DNA from 4 places in the Kitasatospora arboriphila genome. Region 4 is predicted to be linked to each of the others. Evidence: riboswitches for the same ligand, from Rfam matches in the RefSeq annotation. Region 4 holds a riboswitch; each other region holds the start of a gene.

Region 1 (3,720 bases), on a different contig from region 4:
CCAGGTGTTGTGGCTGATGCAGCTGCGGAAGGTGATGCCGTGGCTGGCGTGCGGGACGAAGGCGTGGCTGCCGCTGTCGCGGACCACCACGCCCTCGACGACGGTGCCGCGGGAGGTGTCGCCGAGCATGTGGAAGTGCAGGCCGTACCGGCCGAGCACGGGCTCGGTGACCGGCGAGCCGTTCCAGGTCTCCTTGCCCGGCTGCCGCGGGCCGAGCCAGCGCAGCGCGGCGTGCCGGACGTCGGCCCGGCGCGAGCTGGTCAGGTGGACGTGGGCACGGCCCTCGGCGGTGCCCTCGATCCGGACGCTGCGGGTCAGGTTGAGCACCTCGGCGCCGACCGCGACGCCGCCGCCGGCGGTCACCCGCGGGTGCGGGTGTGCCAGGGGTGCGGTCAGCGTGACGGTCTTGCCGTCGACCCGTCTGATCGTGCACAGATCGTACCGGGTGGAGAATTCGTCCTCGCTCGGGGGTCCGGTCGGCGTGACGGCCAGCTCGTCGCCCGCCCGCCAGCCGACGGGCGGCTCGGCCAGCCGCAGCTCGGTGTCGCCGGCCCGCAGCGCGGCGGCGGCGCGGACCCAGGCGGTCTTGGCGGCGCCGTCCAGCCGCAGGTAGCCGGTGCCGGTCACCCAGAGCCCGGTGTCCCCCTCCACCACCGTCATGCCGCCGCCGCGGAAGCTTTGTTCGTTTACGGACGGAAATCTCAGGGTGTGCACGGAGCCGTCCGCCGGGGCCAGCGCCAGGACGCCGCGGACCTCCACGGCGCCCGCGGAGGAGAGCGTGAGGCTGCGCCCGGGGGCGAAGACCAGCGAGCCGCCCGGCTCGACCACCAGGGAGCCGATCGACGCGTCGGCGTCCAGCAGGACGCGGTCGGCGATCCTGACGGCGCTCCTCACCCCGGGGACGGCGCCGCCCCAGCCCGCCGGGTCGGACCAGCGGCGGCCCGTCAGATCGACCGGGGAGGGCGAGGGGTCGACAGGAGCCGGGGCAGCCCGCGCATGCCCGGCAGAGGGCCCTCCGGAGGCCGCGGGGAGGGGCGTGGCCGCCGACGCCGGCGCGGCCGACGAGGCGAGCGCACGGCGGGCCAACTCGCCGCCGCCGACCGCGGCCGCGGCGGTGGAGATCCCGAGCCAGACGAGCATCCTGCGCCGGCCGACCCGGCGGTGCGGCGCCGGCCGTCGCGGCACTCCGCCGGACTCCGCCTCCCGGTGCTGCCCGTGGTGATCCATGAGCGGTCGACCCCTCCCCCGGGCCGTCGCCCGGCCCCCCGTCCTGAAGCATAAACAGGCCGGTTTTCCCGGAAGGGCCTTGCCGGAAATCGACAGAAGTCGATCACGAAAAGATCAAGGGGTCGATCATGGAATATACCAAGATCGGCTGTGACCGGCATCACACATGTTTGCGGTTTGAACTTAACTCTGTCTAATGTCCTCCCACGTTCGTGGTCACACGGACCCAGTTGGCCCGAACGCCGAGTCCTGCCGGCGGTCCGACTGGCAATGCGAAACGCACTTCGGCAGGGGCGGGGGAACCAGGTAAGTCGCCCGGGAGCGGTCCAGCACCGCTCCCCGGCTTGGGGTGAAGCCGCACGCGCGGAAACGGCGAGGGATCGCCGGATCCTGCGCGCGCGGCCGGGCAACTCCAGCCCGAATCCGACAGCTCACCTCGCAGGCGTGGGAGAGGAACGCTGCTTCATGCTGTCCATCAACTCCAAGCGCGGCCGCCGCATTCTCGCCACCACCGGCGTCGTCGGCATCGGCCTCAGCATCCCGTCGCTGGCCGCCGGCACCGCCTCCGCCGCCTCGGTCTCCACCTGGGACAAGGTCGCCCAGTGCGAGTCCTCCGGCGACTGGCACATCAACACCGGCAACGGCTTCTACGGCGGCCTCCAGTTCACCAACAGCACCTGGACCTCCTTCGGCGGCGGCAGCTACGCCTCCCGCGCCGACCTGGCCACCAAGGACCAGCAGATCGCCGTCGCCGAGAAGGTGCTGGCCGTCCAGGGCCCCGGCGCCTGGCCCGTCTGCTCCGTCAAGGCCGGCCTGACCAAGGGCGGTCCGGCCCCCGAGATCAACACCGGCGGCTCCGCCTCCACCCCGGCCCCGGCGGCCACCACCCCCGCCAAGCCGGCCGCCCCGGCCGCGCCGGCCGCGCCGGCCGCCTCCACCGGCTCGACCGCCTCCACCGGCACCTCGCAGGACGGCAAGGCCTGGCAGGGCCAGAAGTCCCGGCAGGGCCAGTGGAGCCACGGCGCCACCTACACCGTGCGGGCCGGCGACTGGCTGTCGACCATCGCCGAGCACAACCACGTCCAGGGCGGCTGGCAGAAGCTCTACGAGATCAACAAGTCGGTCCTGAAGAACGGTCCGCACACCATCTACCCGGGCCAGAAGCTGTCGCTGGGCACCCCCGCCAAGGCGTCCTCCACCCCGGCCCAGGCCGCCCCGGCCGCCGCCAAGCCGGCGACCACCGCGGTCAAGGCGAGCACCACCACCACGACCGCGCAGACCGCCACCGGCTCCAAGGCCGCCGCGGTCAACTTCGCGCTCTCCAAGGTGGGCCAGGCCTACATCTACGGCGGCACCGGCAACGGCGGCTGGGACTGCTCCGGCCTCACCCAGGCCGCGCTGCGCGCCGCGGGCATCTCCGTCCCGCGCGTCGCCGCCGACCAGGCCGACTACTCGACCCGCGTCTCGCTGGACAACCTGCAGCCGGGCGACCTGCTGTTCTGGTCCAACAACGGCAGCAACTCCGGCGTGCACCACGTCGCGCTCTACATCGGCGACGGCAAGTACGTCGAGGCCGCCAACCCGAGCGCCGGCGTCCGCGTCCAGACCATCGCCAACTGGGCCCCGGACTTCGCCGGCCGGGTCTGAACCGCCCCTCCCGGCGTCACACACGCCGGGGCAGGCGCCCGAAGCCGTACCTGGGTCCCTCGGCCCGGGCGCTCCTCTCCCCCTCCGCAGCCCCGGAGCGGCCTCCCGCCGCCCCGGGGCTGCGGCCTGCCCGCGCGGATAGGCTGACGCTCCCACGGAGTTGAGGAGCCGCCATGGCAGCGAAGGTCACCGTCACGCTGGACGCCGATCTGGCGATCGAGGTCATGCTGGCCGTCGGGGCGGGCAACCCGCAGGACGCGGTGGAGCTGATCGTCCGCGACTACCTGGCCCGCAGCCGCCGCACCGAGGCCCGCACCGGCGACGCCGCCGACGCCGAACGCACCACCCGCCCCCACCGCACCGTCGAAGAAGGCTGAGGCACACGCCCAGGGGGGATCAGCCGCCAGGGGCGCCGGGCCGACCACCAGGTGCCCCCACGCGCCCCTGGGTCGTTGCCCGCGCCCCTGAATGGTTGCCCCGCACTTCTGGGGGGTTGCCCCGCGCCCCTGGGCCCTGCCCCCGGAAACGCCCTGCGGCCCCGGAGAGAGGGCTCTCCGGGGCCGCAGGGGTGTGCCTCGGGCCCGTCGGGCCCGGTGGCGGGGTCAGCGCACGCTGGCCCCGGTGGAGCCGCGCATCACGAGCTCCGGCTGGAACATGAACTCCGCGCGCTGCGCGGGGTTGCCGCCGACCTCCTCCAGCAGGGCGTCCACGGCCGCGATGGCCATGGCCTCCACCGGCTGGCGGATCGTGGTCAGCGGCGGCTCGGTGAACGCTATCAACGGCGAGTCGTCGAACCCGACCACCGAGACGTCCTGCGGTACCGCGAGGCCGCGCTGCCGGGCCGCC
Region 2 (3,720 bases), on a different contig from region 4:
CCCGCACTGCTCGACCAGCTGCTGGCGATCCCTCAGGTGCACCTGGTCGTCGACGGCTACAACGTGACCAAGACCGGGTATCCGACGCTGCCGCTGGAGCAGCAGCGGATGCGGCTGCTGGGCGGTCTGGCGATGCTCGCGCAGCGCACCCAGGCCGAGGTCACCTGCGTCTTCGACGGGCAGGACCTCGACGTCCCGGTGATCATGGCGCCGCCGCGCGGGGTCCGGGTGCGCTTCAGCCGCACCGGGGAGACCGCGGACGAGCTGATCCGCCGCCTGGTGCGGGCCGAGCCGCAGGGCCGGCCGGTCGTGGTGGTCTCCACGGATCGGGAGGTTGCGGACGGCGTACGGAAGGCCGGTGCACGCCCGGTCGCGTCGATCCTGCTGCTCAACCGGCTCGCCCGGCCCTGACGGGTCGTCGGCCCAGGTGGAGGGCATGGTGGCGGGGTTGTGTCGGGGTGGTGAAATCCAGCGTTCCGCGCCAAGTTCGCCCGGCACGGGAGTGGCGCAGGGGGCGGATCTTCACTAGGGTCTGGCGTCAAACCTATTTTCCGGACGTCCACCCGATCGGGTGAGTCCAGCAGGAAGAAGGAGCTAGTCCCTTGGCCTCCCACCGCCGTCCCAAGCAGCCGAGCCGCGCGCGGGTCACCGTGCTCACCGCTGCCGCCGCGACCGCGGTCGCCCTGTCGGCCCAGGCCGCCGCGCATGCCGCGCCGGCGAAGCCGAGCAAGGACGAGGTGAAGGTCCAGGTCGACAAGCTGCTCGAGGAGCAGGAGCAGGCGGCCGAGAAGTACAACGGCGCCAAGGAGCGGGCCGACCAGCTCCGCAAGCAGGCCGACCAGCTGCAGGACCAGATCGCCCGCAGCCAGGAGCAGCTCTCCCAGGTGGCGTCGGGCCTGTCCGCGGTCGCGGCCGACGAGTACCGCACCGGCGGCGTCGACCCGACGGTCGCGCTGATGCTCTCCTCGAACCCGGACAACTACCTCGCGAAGGCGTCCAGCAACGAGCAGGCCACCGACACCCAGGCCTCGACGCTGAAGGGCCTGCGGGACCAGCAGCGCCGGCTGGACCAGCAGAAGCAGGAGGCCGCCGCCATCCTGTCCGAGCTGGACCGCTCCACCCAGGTCCTGAACGACGCCAAGTCGGAGGTCCAGAAGAAGCTCTCCGAGGCCCAGAGCCTGCTGAGCACGCTGACCGCCGCCGAGCGCGCCGCGGTCCTCGGCACCGACCGCGCCTCGCGCGGCGACAGCCGCTACGACCTGGGCAGCCTGCCGCCGGCCTCCGGCTACGCGGCCACCGCGGTCGCCGCGGCGATGGGCAAGCGCGGCACCCCGTACGTCTGGGGCGCCACCGGCCCGAACTCCTTCGACTGCTCCGGTCTGATGGTGTGGGCGTACGCCAAGGCCGGCGTGTCGCTGCCGCGCACCTCGCAGTCGCAGGCGAGCGTCGGCGCCCGGGTACCCTCCTTGGCCGACGCCCAGCCGGGTGACCTCGTCATCTACTACTCGGACGCGCACCACGTCGGCATGTACATCGGCAACGGCCTCGTCGTCCACGCGCCGCACACCGGCGACGTGGTGAAGGTGATGGACGCCGACACCCTGCCGATCAAGACGATCCGCCGCGTCTGACCCTCCAGTAGCAATTCGGACATAAGCCTCACCTGCGGCGTTTCTGATGCCGCATGACACGCCCGGGCGCGTCGCGATCACCGTGTGATCTCCGACACGCCCGGGCGTCGCGTTTTGTCCGCCGACGGGTGACATCGCGTCAGCCGAGCGTGGATTACCGGTCACCGGCGGTCGCAATCACATTTTCACGACAACATTTCCCCGTCGTTTTTCTGACAAGGATTTGAACGGATCACGGATCGGTTACTAGGGTCATCCCCACGGATCACCGCACAGTGGTTCGCCCAACCCGGGCGGCGGCGGTGGTCGCCGCCGAGTCCGCGACGCAGCAGGACGGTCCCGACCGTCCACGGGGAGCCCCTGCGGGGGTGCTGTCGAACGGAGCCGGGGAACCACGTTTCCCCCGGGGTGAATCGGCGTCAGGTCGGCCGCGCCGGCCGGGCCGCGGTCGGACCGCGGACGGGCGGGTGCGGGCGTGAGGCGTCGTAGGGCAATGCTTCCGGCCCGAACCCGTCAGCTCACCCGGTAGGCGGTGTGAGGAAGAAGGAGTCCGCCTTCGTGGCGTCCCATCGTCGTCCCAAGCCCGTCGGCCGTACCCGTGCCTCGATCCTGACTGCGGCAGCCGCCACTGCGGTGGCCCTCTCCTCGCAGACCGGCGCGCACGCGGACCCGACCCCCACCAAGGAGCAGGTCGCGGCCCAGGTCGACCAGCTCAACGAGCAGGCCGAGGCCTCCAACGAGGCCTACCTCGCGGCCGAGCAGAAGCAGCAGGACCTGCAGAAGCAGGTCACCCAGCTGCAGGACCAGGTCGCCCGCCAGCAGGCGGAGGTCAGCGGCGTCCAGGGCCGCCTCGCCGAGGTCGCGGCCCAGCAGTACCGCGACGGCGGCATCTCGCCGACCGTCCAGCTGATGCTCTCCAGCAACCCGGGCGAGTTCCTGGGCCAGGCCGGCGCGGTCAGCCGGATGAGCGCCACCCAGGCCGACACCCTCAAGTCCTTCAAGGCCGAGCAGGCCAAGCTGGACGGCCAGAAGGTCGAGGCCGAGCACAAGCTCGCCGAGCTGGACACCAGCACCCGCGCGCTGAAGGCCAAGAAGGAGGAGTTCCAGGACAAGCTGGCCAAGGCCAGCGCCCTGCTGAACACCCTCACGCAGAAGGAGAAGGACGACCTCGCCGCGGCCGAGGCGAAGGCGGCCTCCGCGGCCAAGTCCTCCGCGGACCGCGCCTCGCGGGACACCGCCCGTCCCGACCTCGGCAGTGTGGACGTGCCCTCGGGCTCGTACACCGCCAAGGCGATCGCGGCCGTCAAGTCCGCGCTGGGCGCCCCGTACGTGTACGGTGCGACCGGCCCGAGCACCTTCGACTGCTCCGGTCTGATGCAGTGGGCGTACGGCAAGGCCGGCGTCTCGATCCCGCGCACCTCGCAGTCCCAGGCCGGCGCGGGCACCAACATCGGCACCAACATCGCCAACGCCAAGCCCGGCGACCTGGTGATCTACTACGGCGACCAGCACCACGTCGGCATGTACGTGGGCGGCGGGCAGGTCATCCACGCGCCGCACACCGGTGCGGTCGTCCGTTACGTCTCGGCGACGGCCATGCCGATCTCGGCGATCGTCCGGGTCTGACGGCCCGTCCGGCGGCTCCCCGCGGGCCCGGCTCCCCCTGTGGGGCCGGGCCCGCGGCCGGCGCCCGCCGCCAGGTGCCGCACCGGCAGCGTCAGCACCGAGCCGCCCGGGTCCACCTCGAAGCCACCGGTCTCCGCGACCGGCCACAGCCAGGGCCAGTACGCCGAGGAGAGCGCCAGCCGGATCCGGTGCCCGGCGGGGAAGGCGTGCGCGACCGGGGCGAGCTCCACCTCCACCTCGACCGGGCCGGTGCCGCCGGCCAGCGCCGCCGCACCCCGGGTGACCAGCGTGGACGATCCGTCCGGTGCCACGTCGCAGAGCCGGGCGGCGACCTGCCCGTGGCGGCCGTCGCAGCGCACCCGCAGCCGCAGCGCCGGTCCGCCGAGCAGTTCCTCGGGCTCCGGCAGCGGCACGGAGTCGAAGCAGACCGAGCGGCCGTCCTCCTCGCGCTGGTCCGGTGGCA
Region 3 (3,720 bases), on a different contig from region 4:
GGGCATGGCCACCGGGCTCCGGGTGGTCGCCGTGCCGGTGCTGCTCGCCGCGCTCGCCGTCCTCGCCGGTCTGCGCGGCCGGCCGGCCGCCGAGCGGCCCGCTCCCGCACCGGCGCCCGCCACCGAGGCGGCCTGACGGCCCGTACGGGCCCGCGGCCGGGGCGGTGGGGCGCCCCGCGGGGCGCGGGCTCCGGCCGGTTTGCCACCATGCGGGCATGACCCTCATCGTCTCCGTGGCGGGCGCCGGTTGCGGCTGTGCGCCGCGCCGCGCCTGGTCCGCCTCGCCCGCGCCCGCGTGGGCGGCGGCCGCCGGAACCGCCCTCGCCCGCTGGCCCGATCCCGACTGCGCCGAGTCGCCGTACGAGGGGCGGGGCGTCGCGCAGACCGACCGGATGCCGGTGGCCGGCGAGGAGCGGATGCTCGGGCTGGACGGTCCGCTGCTCGTCGAGGGGCCGTTCTGGTGCCTGTTCGCTCCGGCCGCGACGGCGCTGAACGGGGTGCCCGACGACCCGGACGGGCTGCCGGAGCACGCCCTGGTCCGCTGCACCCCGCTGGCGGTGGCCGACGCCCGCCCGGGCGGGGCCTGGGTGCGCGTCGCGGTCGAGGAGGTGGTGCGGCTGACGGAGGTGCGGGAGCGCTGGGCGCCGTCCTCGGCCGGTTCGGTCGCCGGCCTGTTCCCTCCGGAGGGCGCCTCCGTCGACCGCTGCAGCGTCCGCCGCGGTCCGCTGCGGTACGTGGAGTGGTCCGCCCAGGGCGATCTGGGCCGCCGGGCGGTGCTGTGGGAGGGCGACGGCCGGTCGGTGCTGCTGATGTACGCCGAGTGGTCCTTCGACGAGGACGACGTCGTGTTCGGCCACCGGCCGCTGACCGCGGCGGAGGCCGCCGACGTGCGGGCCTGCTGGCCCGCGGAGGGCTGAGCGGACACCCGCCGCGCGATCCCCGTTCCGACACGAACGGATGGCCGCCGCGGGCGCCCGGCGGACCCGAACCTTCCGTTCCGGTCCGCGCCGGACCCTCGGTTCGTGCCGTGATCGTCCCGGCGGGGCCCGGCGGCGGACCCGCCGGGCCCCGCATGCGTGCATTTTCGGCCGACTTCGCCGCCCCGCCGCACAGAAATGCCACCGGGAATTTCCCAGGGAATTTCCACGGAATTCGTCCGATCCGCGCCGCCGCGGACACGTCAGGGCCGCTGCCGCCCCCCGCGACCTGCGGCGCCGCGCGGGCGGGCAGTGGCGCGCGGGGCGGCGTGCGGCCGAAATGCACGCATGCGGCACCGAAGCACTCGTGATGATTGTGTGATGTTCGGGATGCTGGCTTGTTATCGCAGTGATGATCCCTCTAATGTCCACCTCAGCCCGACAGCACGGGCGCCCGAGGCGCGGCACGCCGAACCCTGCCCACCGCGTCGACCGGGTCACCGACCAGACCCTGGGCAGGGACGGGGGACCCAGTTTCGACGCCGCCCCCACACGGCTAGGGGTGAAGCCGCCTCAGTGCGGCCGGGCCACCTCCCGGTCCGAACCCGACAGCTCACCTCGCAGGCGTGCGGAGAGGGAACTCGATGGGTTTCATCGGCTCGGGCCGTCACCGCCGCCCCACCCAGACCGAGCGCGCCGTCGCGGCCGCAGGTGTGGCAGGTGCGGGTCTGGCGATCCCGCTGCTCACCGCGACGGGCGCCCACGCCGCCCCGGTCACCACCTGGGACGCGGTGGCCCAGTGCGCCAGCGCGGGCAACTGGGGCAAGAGCGTCGGCAACGGCGAGTACGGCGGCCTCCAGCTCGACCTGCGCACCTGGGTCGCCTACGGCGGCGACAAGTTCGCCTCCACGCCCGACCGGGCCACCAAGGAGGAGCAGATCGCCGTCGCAGAGCGCGTCCTGGAAGACCGCGGCGCGAAGGCCTGGGGCAACTGCGGCAAGTCCGCGGGCCTCACCGGCGAGGGCAAGCCGGAGACGGTCGACCAGGACTCCCAGGGCTCGACGGCGCCGGCCGCCACCACCGCGCCGACCGACCGCGGCGCCTCGGCGCCGGTCTTCACCGGCATGCAGGGCCGGGACGCCAGCGGCGTCTACTGGTACCTGGTGGACGGTCAGTGGTACTGGACGACCAGCCAGGAGATCTACGACTACTACACCGGCCCGACGGCCCCGACCGCCCAGAGCCAGTCCACGGCGCCGGGCCAGGCCACCACCGCGCCGACCCTGCCCGCCGCACAGGGCAACGCCACCACGCCTCCGACCATCGACCCGATCACGGGCCTCCCGGTCACCCCCGACCCGACCGGCACCACGACCGCCCCGGTGCCGGGCACCACCACGGCCCCCGGCACGCCCGCCCCGGGCACCGCCGCACCGGACGCCGCGCCCCCGGTCATCGACCCGATCACGGGCCAGCCGGTCACCCCCGGCGCGACCACCGCGCCGGCCACCACCCCCGGCACGCCGGCCCCGAGCACCACCGCGCCGGCCACCACCGGCCCGGGCACCACCGCCGACCCGGCCGCCACCACGGCCACCACGGCCACCACGGCCACCCCGGCTCCGCAGGCCACCACGCCCGCCGCGCAGCCCGACACGTACACGGTGGCGGCCGGCGACACGCTCTCCGACATCTCCGACAAGAACAAGCTCGGCGGCTGGAAGCAGGTCTACGACGGCAACGAGGGCACCATCGGCCAGGACCCGAACCTCATCAAGCCCGGCCAGGTCCTGAAGATCAAGTAACAGCGGCACCGCAGGCGCACCGACGCCGGCGGCCCCGGGACGCTCCCGGGACCGCCGGCGTCCTGCTGTTCCGGCGTCGGATCCGGCCGGCACCGGGTCCGGCCGGTGCCGCACCGGTCCGGCGTCAGATCCGGCCTGTGCCGGCGCCCGCGGTGTCCACGGCCGCCACGGTGTCCGCGCCGGTCGGGTCGTAGGCGTAGGGCGCGGCGGTGAAGCTGCCGGTCCGGGTGATGTCGGTGGTGGTCGAGCCGAGGTCGTTGCGGAACAGGTTGGCGTAGCCGTCGGTCTTGCTGTCCCCGGTGGTGGTGACGGACTCGAAGGAGCCGGCGAAGGCGTTCCGCTCGACCAGCACCTGGGCGCCCATCCGCGAGTGGACGGCGCTGTCGCCGACGTTGCCGAAGTAGTTGCTGTAGACGTGGGCGGTGCCGAAACGGACGCTGGGCAGCCGCGAGTTGACGTTGTCGAACCAGTTGTGGCCGTAGGTGACGTGCAGCTTGCCGGTGTCCTCGGCGGCGTTGCCGTCGGAGTGGCCGACCAGGCTGACCTTGTAGTGGTCGTGGAACTTGTTCCAGGAGACGGTGATGTTGTCCGAGCCGTGCGTGATGTCCACCAGGCCGTCGTAGTAGTCCTTGCCGTGGCTGCGGTCGGAGGACAGGTCGTTGTGGTCCACCCAGACCTTGGTGGAGGCCTGGACGGTGATGGCGTCGGTGCCGACGGCCTTGCTGATGTTCAGGTTCCGGAGCACCACGTTGGTGGCGTTCTTGACCCGCAGTCCGCCGCCGGTGAGGCCGGAGCCCGCGCCGACGCCGATGACGCTGGTGTTGGAGCCGACGTCCACCTGCCCGGCGAGCGCGATGGTGCCGGAGACGTACACGGTCTTGGCGGCGCTGCCGGCCACCGCGGTCCTCAGCGCGGCCAGGGTGGTGACGGTGGTGCGGCTGCCGCCGGCGCCGCCGGTGGTGCCGGCGGCGTAGCCGTACGGGGAGCTCTCGTAGGCG
Region 4 (3,720 bases):
CCGCGCGCCGGACCCCGCACCGGCTACGGTACCGGCGTGGACGACGAAGACCTGCAGCTCATCCCCCGTACCCGCGCCGAGTCCCTGCTCGCCTGGGCGGACGCCGAGGCACTGCCCCCGGTACCGGAGGAGGCCGTCCAGCAGGTCCTGACCCTGCTGGAACTCGGCGGCGCACCGCTCCACGACGGCTGGCCCGAACTCGGCTCCGCCGTGGTCGAACAACTGCTCCACGAACGGCTCCACCTGTACGTCCAGCCGGAGGGCGACCCCGGCGTGTACGGCGAGACCGTCCGGCTGCTGATCGACCACCAGCGGGCCGCCCGGCGGCTCAACGCCAAGCGGCAGGAACGGCTGCACGCCGAGGCGGAATGGCAGGGCGAACTGCTCGGGACGCTGCTGCGGCGGCCGCAGCTGCTGACCTGGCCCCGGCTCTACACGCTGCTGCTGCGGGCGGACGGGGTGGACACCGCGGACACCGACGCGGTGCGGGCCTGGCTGGACGGCTTCCGCGCCCTGGAGCCCGAGGACCGGGCGGCGGCGTACGCGGCCCTGGTCGACGGCGGCGCACTGGACCCGATGACCGGGGCGGACGCGGCACTCGGCTGGGGCGAGGCGCACCTGCTGTCGATCGGCATGGCGACGGACGGGGCGCGGCGGCTGCTGGAGTACGGGCTGATGCAGCGCAGCTACCGGAACCTGGCGGCGCTGACCGCGCAGGGCGAGCCGATGCCGTACGAGCTGCGGGGGGAGTTCGAGGACTTCGAGCAGGTCGTGGCGGACGTCGCGCTGTGGCTGTGCGGGCAGTGGACCGTCCCGGGGCTGCCGGCCCTGCTGCTCACCGACTACCCCGACCTGGCCCCCGAACCCGGCACCGCCGAACTGGAGGCCTACGCCGCAGCCCGCCAGGAGGAGCAATAGGGGCGCGCGGGGGCACCCGGGAAAGGACTTCTCAGGGCTGGACGCCGTGGGAGCGGAGCCAGCCGAGGGGGTCGACGGGGGCGCCGCCGGCGGGGCGGATCTCGAGGTGGAGGCGGGGGGTGGTGACGCTGCCGGTGGCGCCGACCGTGCCGAGGACGGTGCCGCGCTCGACCGGGCCGTCGGTGACCGCGAGCCGGTTGAGGTGGCAGTACCAGACCTCGGTGCCGTCGGGCAGGGTCTCGACGATCCGGTAGCCGTAGGAGCCGGCCCAGCCGGCCGAGGTGACGGTGCCGTTGCCGACGGCGGTGACCGGGGTGCCGGTGGCGGCCTGGAAGTCGAGGCCGGTGTGCAGGTGGGCCCAGTGGCCGCCGGGGCCGTACTGGGCGCCGAGGGTGTAGCCGGTGGTCGGCAGGGCGAGGGCGGTGGCCTCGACGGCGGCCTGGGCGGCGCGGCGGGCCTCGGCCTCCTGCGCGGCGGCGAGGCGGGCGGCCTCGTCGGCGGCGGTGCGGTGGTCGGCCTGCTGCTGGATGCGGGCGAAGAGGGCGAGGCCCGGGTCGGCGGAGTCGGCGGCCTGGTCGGGCGCGCTCACGGCGGGTTCGGCCGCGGCGGCCGGGCCGGGGGCGGCCGCGGTCATGCCGGCGGCGCCGAGGGTGGCGGCCACGGTGGCGGTGACGCCCAGCAGCGGGCTGCCGCCCCTGGTCTGCCGGGGCATCCGGTGGCGGGCCTGGTCGGCCTGCTCCCAGGGGTGGTCGAGGAGCTGGGTGGCTGCGGCGGTGGAGTCCGCCGAGTGCGTCGACGCCACGGGGGCGCACTCCTTTCCTTCCCTCGCCGACCGGGTTAGCTGACGGGTTCGGAGCAGGAAGGTCTCCTACGGCTGGGCCACCGGCCCGGCCGATTCACCCCAAGGAAGGTGGTTCCCCGGCTCCCGTGACCACCGGCGAAGGCAGCCGCGGGATTGAGCGACACGCGCACGGTGCCGTGTCGGTACGGCGTTGCCGACCGCGCTGCGTTATCAAACGTTAATGCTAGGCACGCCTTGATTCCAAGCGTCTGCGACGGTGGATTCGTAAGGGCTACGCGCAGGATGGGCGATTTGCCATAGATTGTGAATCCGCCCCTGACGGAGGGTGATCGCCCCCCTCGGGGTGAGTATCCGTACTCATGCGGGCCGGTGCCCGCTCCGGGACCCTGCAAGGCATGAGCGCACCGATGCAGTCCCGCACCACGGCCGCCTACTACGTGCAGGCCGTCCTGTCCTTCGCCCTCGCCACGGCCGCCCTGGCGATCGGGATCGCCCGCCTCCCGGTGGACGCCTGGATGCGCGCCTTCCTGGCGGTCGCCCTGCTGTACGTGATCACGTCCTCGTTCACGCTGGCCAAGGTGGTCCGCGACCGCCAGGACGCCGGCGAGCTGGTGTCCCGGGTGGACCAGGCCAGGCTGGACAAGCTGCTGGCCGAACACGACCCGTTCCGGGCCGACAACCTCTGAGCCCCCGCGGGCCCGGCCCGCGGCGGTCAGCCGGCGGAGGCGGCCCGGGCCTGCTTGGCGGCGAAGGTCTCGCCGCCGGCCGCCCAGTTCTCGGCCGGGATCTCCTCGACGACGACCCAGACCTTCTCCGGGTCCATGCCGGTCGCCCGGGCGTAGGCGGCGGTGAGCTCGCGGGCGATCTCGGCGCGCTGCTCCTCGGTGCGGCCGGCCAGCTGCTTGACGGTGATGAGGGGCATGACGCCTCCGGTCTCTCGGTTCCCGCGGTCGCCGAAAGCTACCGCAGCCGGCACGAGCCGCCGCGCCGCCCTTGACGGCTAAGGCTATTAGCCGTAGCTTTATGGCTACGGGCAATCAGCCGCGTCAGCGAGGCCAAGGAGGCCGGCCGTGAACGACACCCAGCACGCCCTGCAGACCCGCCACCTGGACGTCCCCGGCGGCCGCCTGGCGTACGACGACACCGAGCAGGGCACGGGCACCCCCGTCGTCCTGCTGCCCGGGATGCTCGACCTGCGGTCGGCCTACCGGCACCTGCACCCGCTGCTCACCGCCGCCGGACACCGGGTGGTCACCATGGACCTGCGCGGCATGGGCGAGTCCTCGGCCGCGTGGGACGACTACTCGCCGACCGCGATCGCCGGCGACGTCCGCGCCCTGCTCGACCACCTGGGCATCGACCGCGCCGTCCTGGTGGGCAGCTCGTACACCGGCGCCACCGTCGTCCGGGTCGCCGCGGACGCCCCGGAGCGGGTCGCCGGGATCGTCCTGGTCGACGCCTTCTTCGAGAACTTCCCGCCGAACCTGCTGCAGAAGGCCATGGTCGGCCTGCTCGCCCCGGCCGTCACCTGGTTCCCCGGGCTGTGGGGCGCCGCGCAGAAGTTCTACTTCCCGACCGCGCGGCCCGCGGACTTCGATGCCCAGCGGGCCCGGCTGGTCGCCGCGCTGAAGCAGCCGGGGCGCCGCCGGGCGGTCCGCGGCTACGTCCGCGGCGACTCCGCGCCGACCGGCTGGGGCGCGGACGTGCAGTGCCCGGCGCTGGTCGTCATGGGCAGCCGGGACCCGGACTTCCCCGACCCGGCGGCGCTCGCCGAGCGGCAGGCCTCGGCACTGCGGGGGCGTATGGTGATCATCGAGGGCGGCGGCCACTACCCGATGGCCGGGTACCCGCAGGCCACCGCCGACGCCCTGCTGCCCTTCCTGGCCGAAGTGAACGAGGTCGCCTGATGCCCCGGGCCGGACTGACCCCCGCCGCCGTCGTCGACCGCGCGCTGGAACTCGTCGACGAGCAGGGCCCGGAGGCCCTCACCCTGGCCGCGG

The links. Region 4 has a riboswitch for cyclic di-AMP ahead of ABD353_RS38025 (M23 family metallopeptidase). Riboswitches for the same ligand answer to the same signal wherever they lie in the genome.
Region 1: it holds a riboswitch for cyclic di-AMP, as region 4 does, so the genes downstream of both, ABD353_RS03095 (transglycosylase family protein) here and ABD353_RS38025 (M23 family metallopeptidase) in region 4, are expected to answer to the same signal.
Region 2: it holds a riboswitch for cyclic di-AMP, as region 4 does, so the genes downstream of both, ABD353_RS29370 (C40 family peptidase) here and ABD353_RS38025 (M23 family metallopeptidase) in region 4, are expected to answer to the same signal.
Region 3: it holds a riboswitch for cyclic di-AMP, as region 4 does, so the genes downstream of both, ABD353_RS33190 (transglycosylase family protein) here and ABD353_RS38025 (M23 family metallopeptidase) in region 4, are expected to answer to the same signal.

The regions. Positions count from the first base shown of each region.
Region 1 covers NZ_BAAALD010000003.1:175,755-179,474, reverse strand. Annotated here, with positions in the region: gene ABD353_RS03105 (hypothetical protein) at 1-894, opposite strand, end outside; gene ABD353_RS03100 (hypothetical protein) at 1,037-1,222, shown strand; cyclic di-AMP (ydaO/yuaA leader) riboswitch at 1,489-1,687, shown strand; gene ABD353_RS03095 (transglycosylase family protein) at 1,672-2,874, shown strand; gene ABD353_RS03090 (hypothetical protein) at 3,048-3,251, shown strand; gene ABD353_RS03085 (LacI family DNA-binding transcriptional regulator) at 3,477-3,720, opposite strand, start outside.
Region 2 covers NZ_BAAALD010000075.1:31,474-35,193, forward strand. Annotated here, with positions in the region: gene ABD353_RS29360 (NYN domain-containing protein) at 1-411, shown strand, start outside; gene ABD353_RS29365 (C40 family peptidase) at 603-1,631, shown strand; cyclic di-AMP (ydaO/yuaA leader) riboswitch at 1,991-2,179, shown strand; gene ABD353_RS29370 (C40 family peptidase) at 2,190-3,257, shown strand; gene ABD353_RS29375 (CocE/NonD family hydrolase) at 3,209-3,720, opposite strand, start outside.
Region 3 covers NZ_BAAALD010000101.1:4,996-8,715, forward strand. Annotated here, with positions in the region: gene ABD353_RS33180 (MFS transporter) at 1-136, shown strand, start outside; gene ABD353_RS33185 (hypothetical protein) at 216-917, shown strand; cyclic di-AMP (ydaO/yuaA leader) riboswitch at 1,409-1,560, shown strand; gene ABD353_RS33190 (transglycosylase family protein) at 1,562-2,722, shown strand; gene ABD353_RS33195 (pectate lyase family protein) at 2,847-3,720, opposite strand, start outside.
Region 4 covers NZ_BAAALD010000158.1:3,851-7,570, forward strand. Annotated here, with positions in the region: gene ABD353_RS38020 (hypothetical protein) at 37-918, shown strand; gene ABD353_RS38025 (M23 family metallopeptidase) at 950-1,720, opposite strand; cyclic di-AMP (ydaO/yuaA leader) riboswitch at 1,730-1,890, opposite strand; gene ABD353_RS38030 (YiaA/YiaB family inner membrane protein) at 2,116-2,406, shown strand; gene ABD353_RS38035 (tautomerase family protein) at 2,433-2,642, opposite strand; gene ABD353_RS38040 (alpha/beta fold hydrolase) at 2,791-3,627, shown strand; gene ABD353_RS38045 (TetR/AcrR family transcriptional regulator) at 3,627-3,720, shown strand, end outside.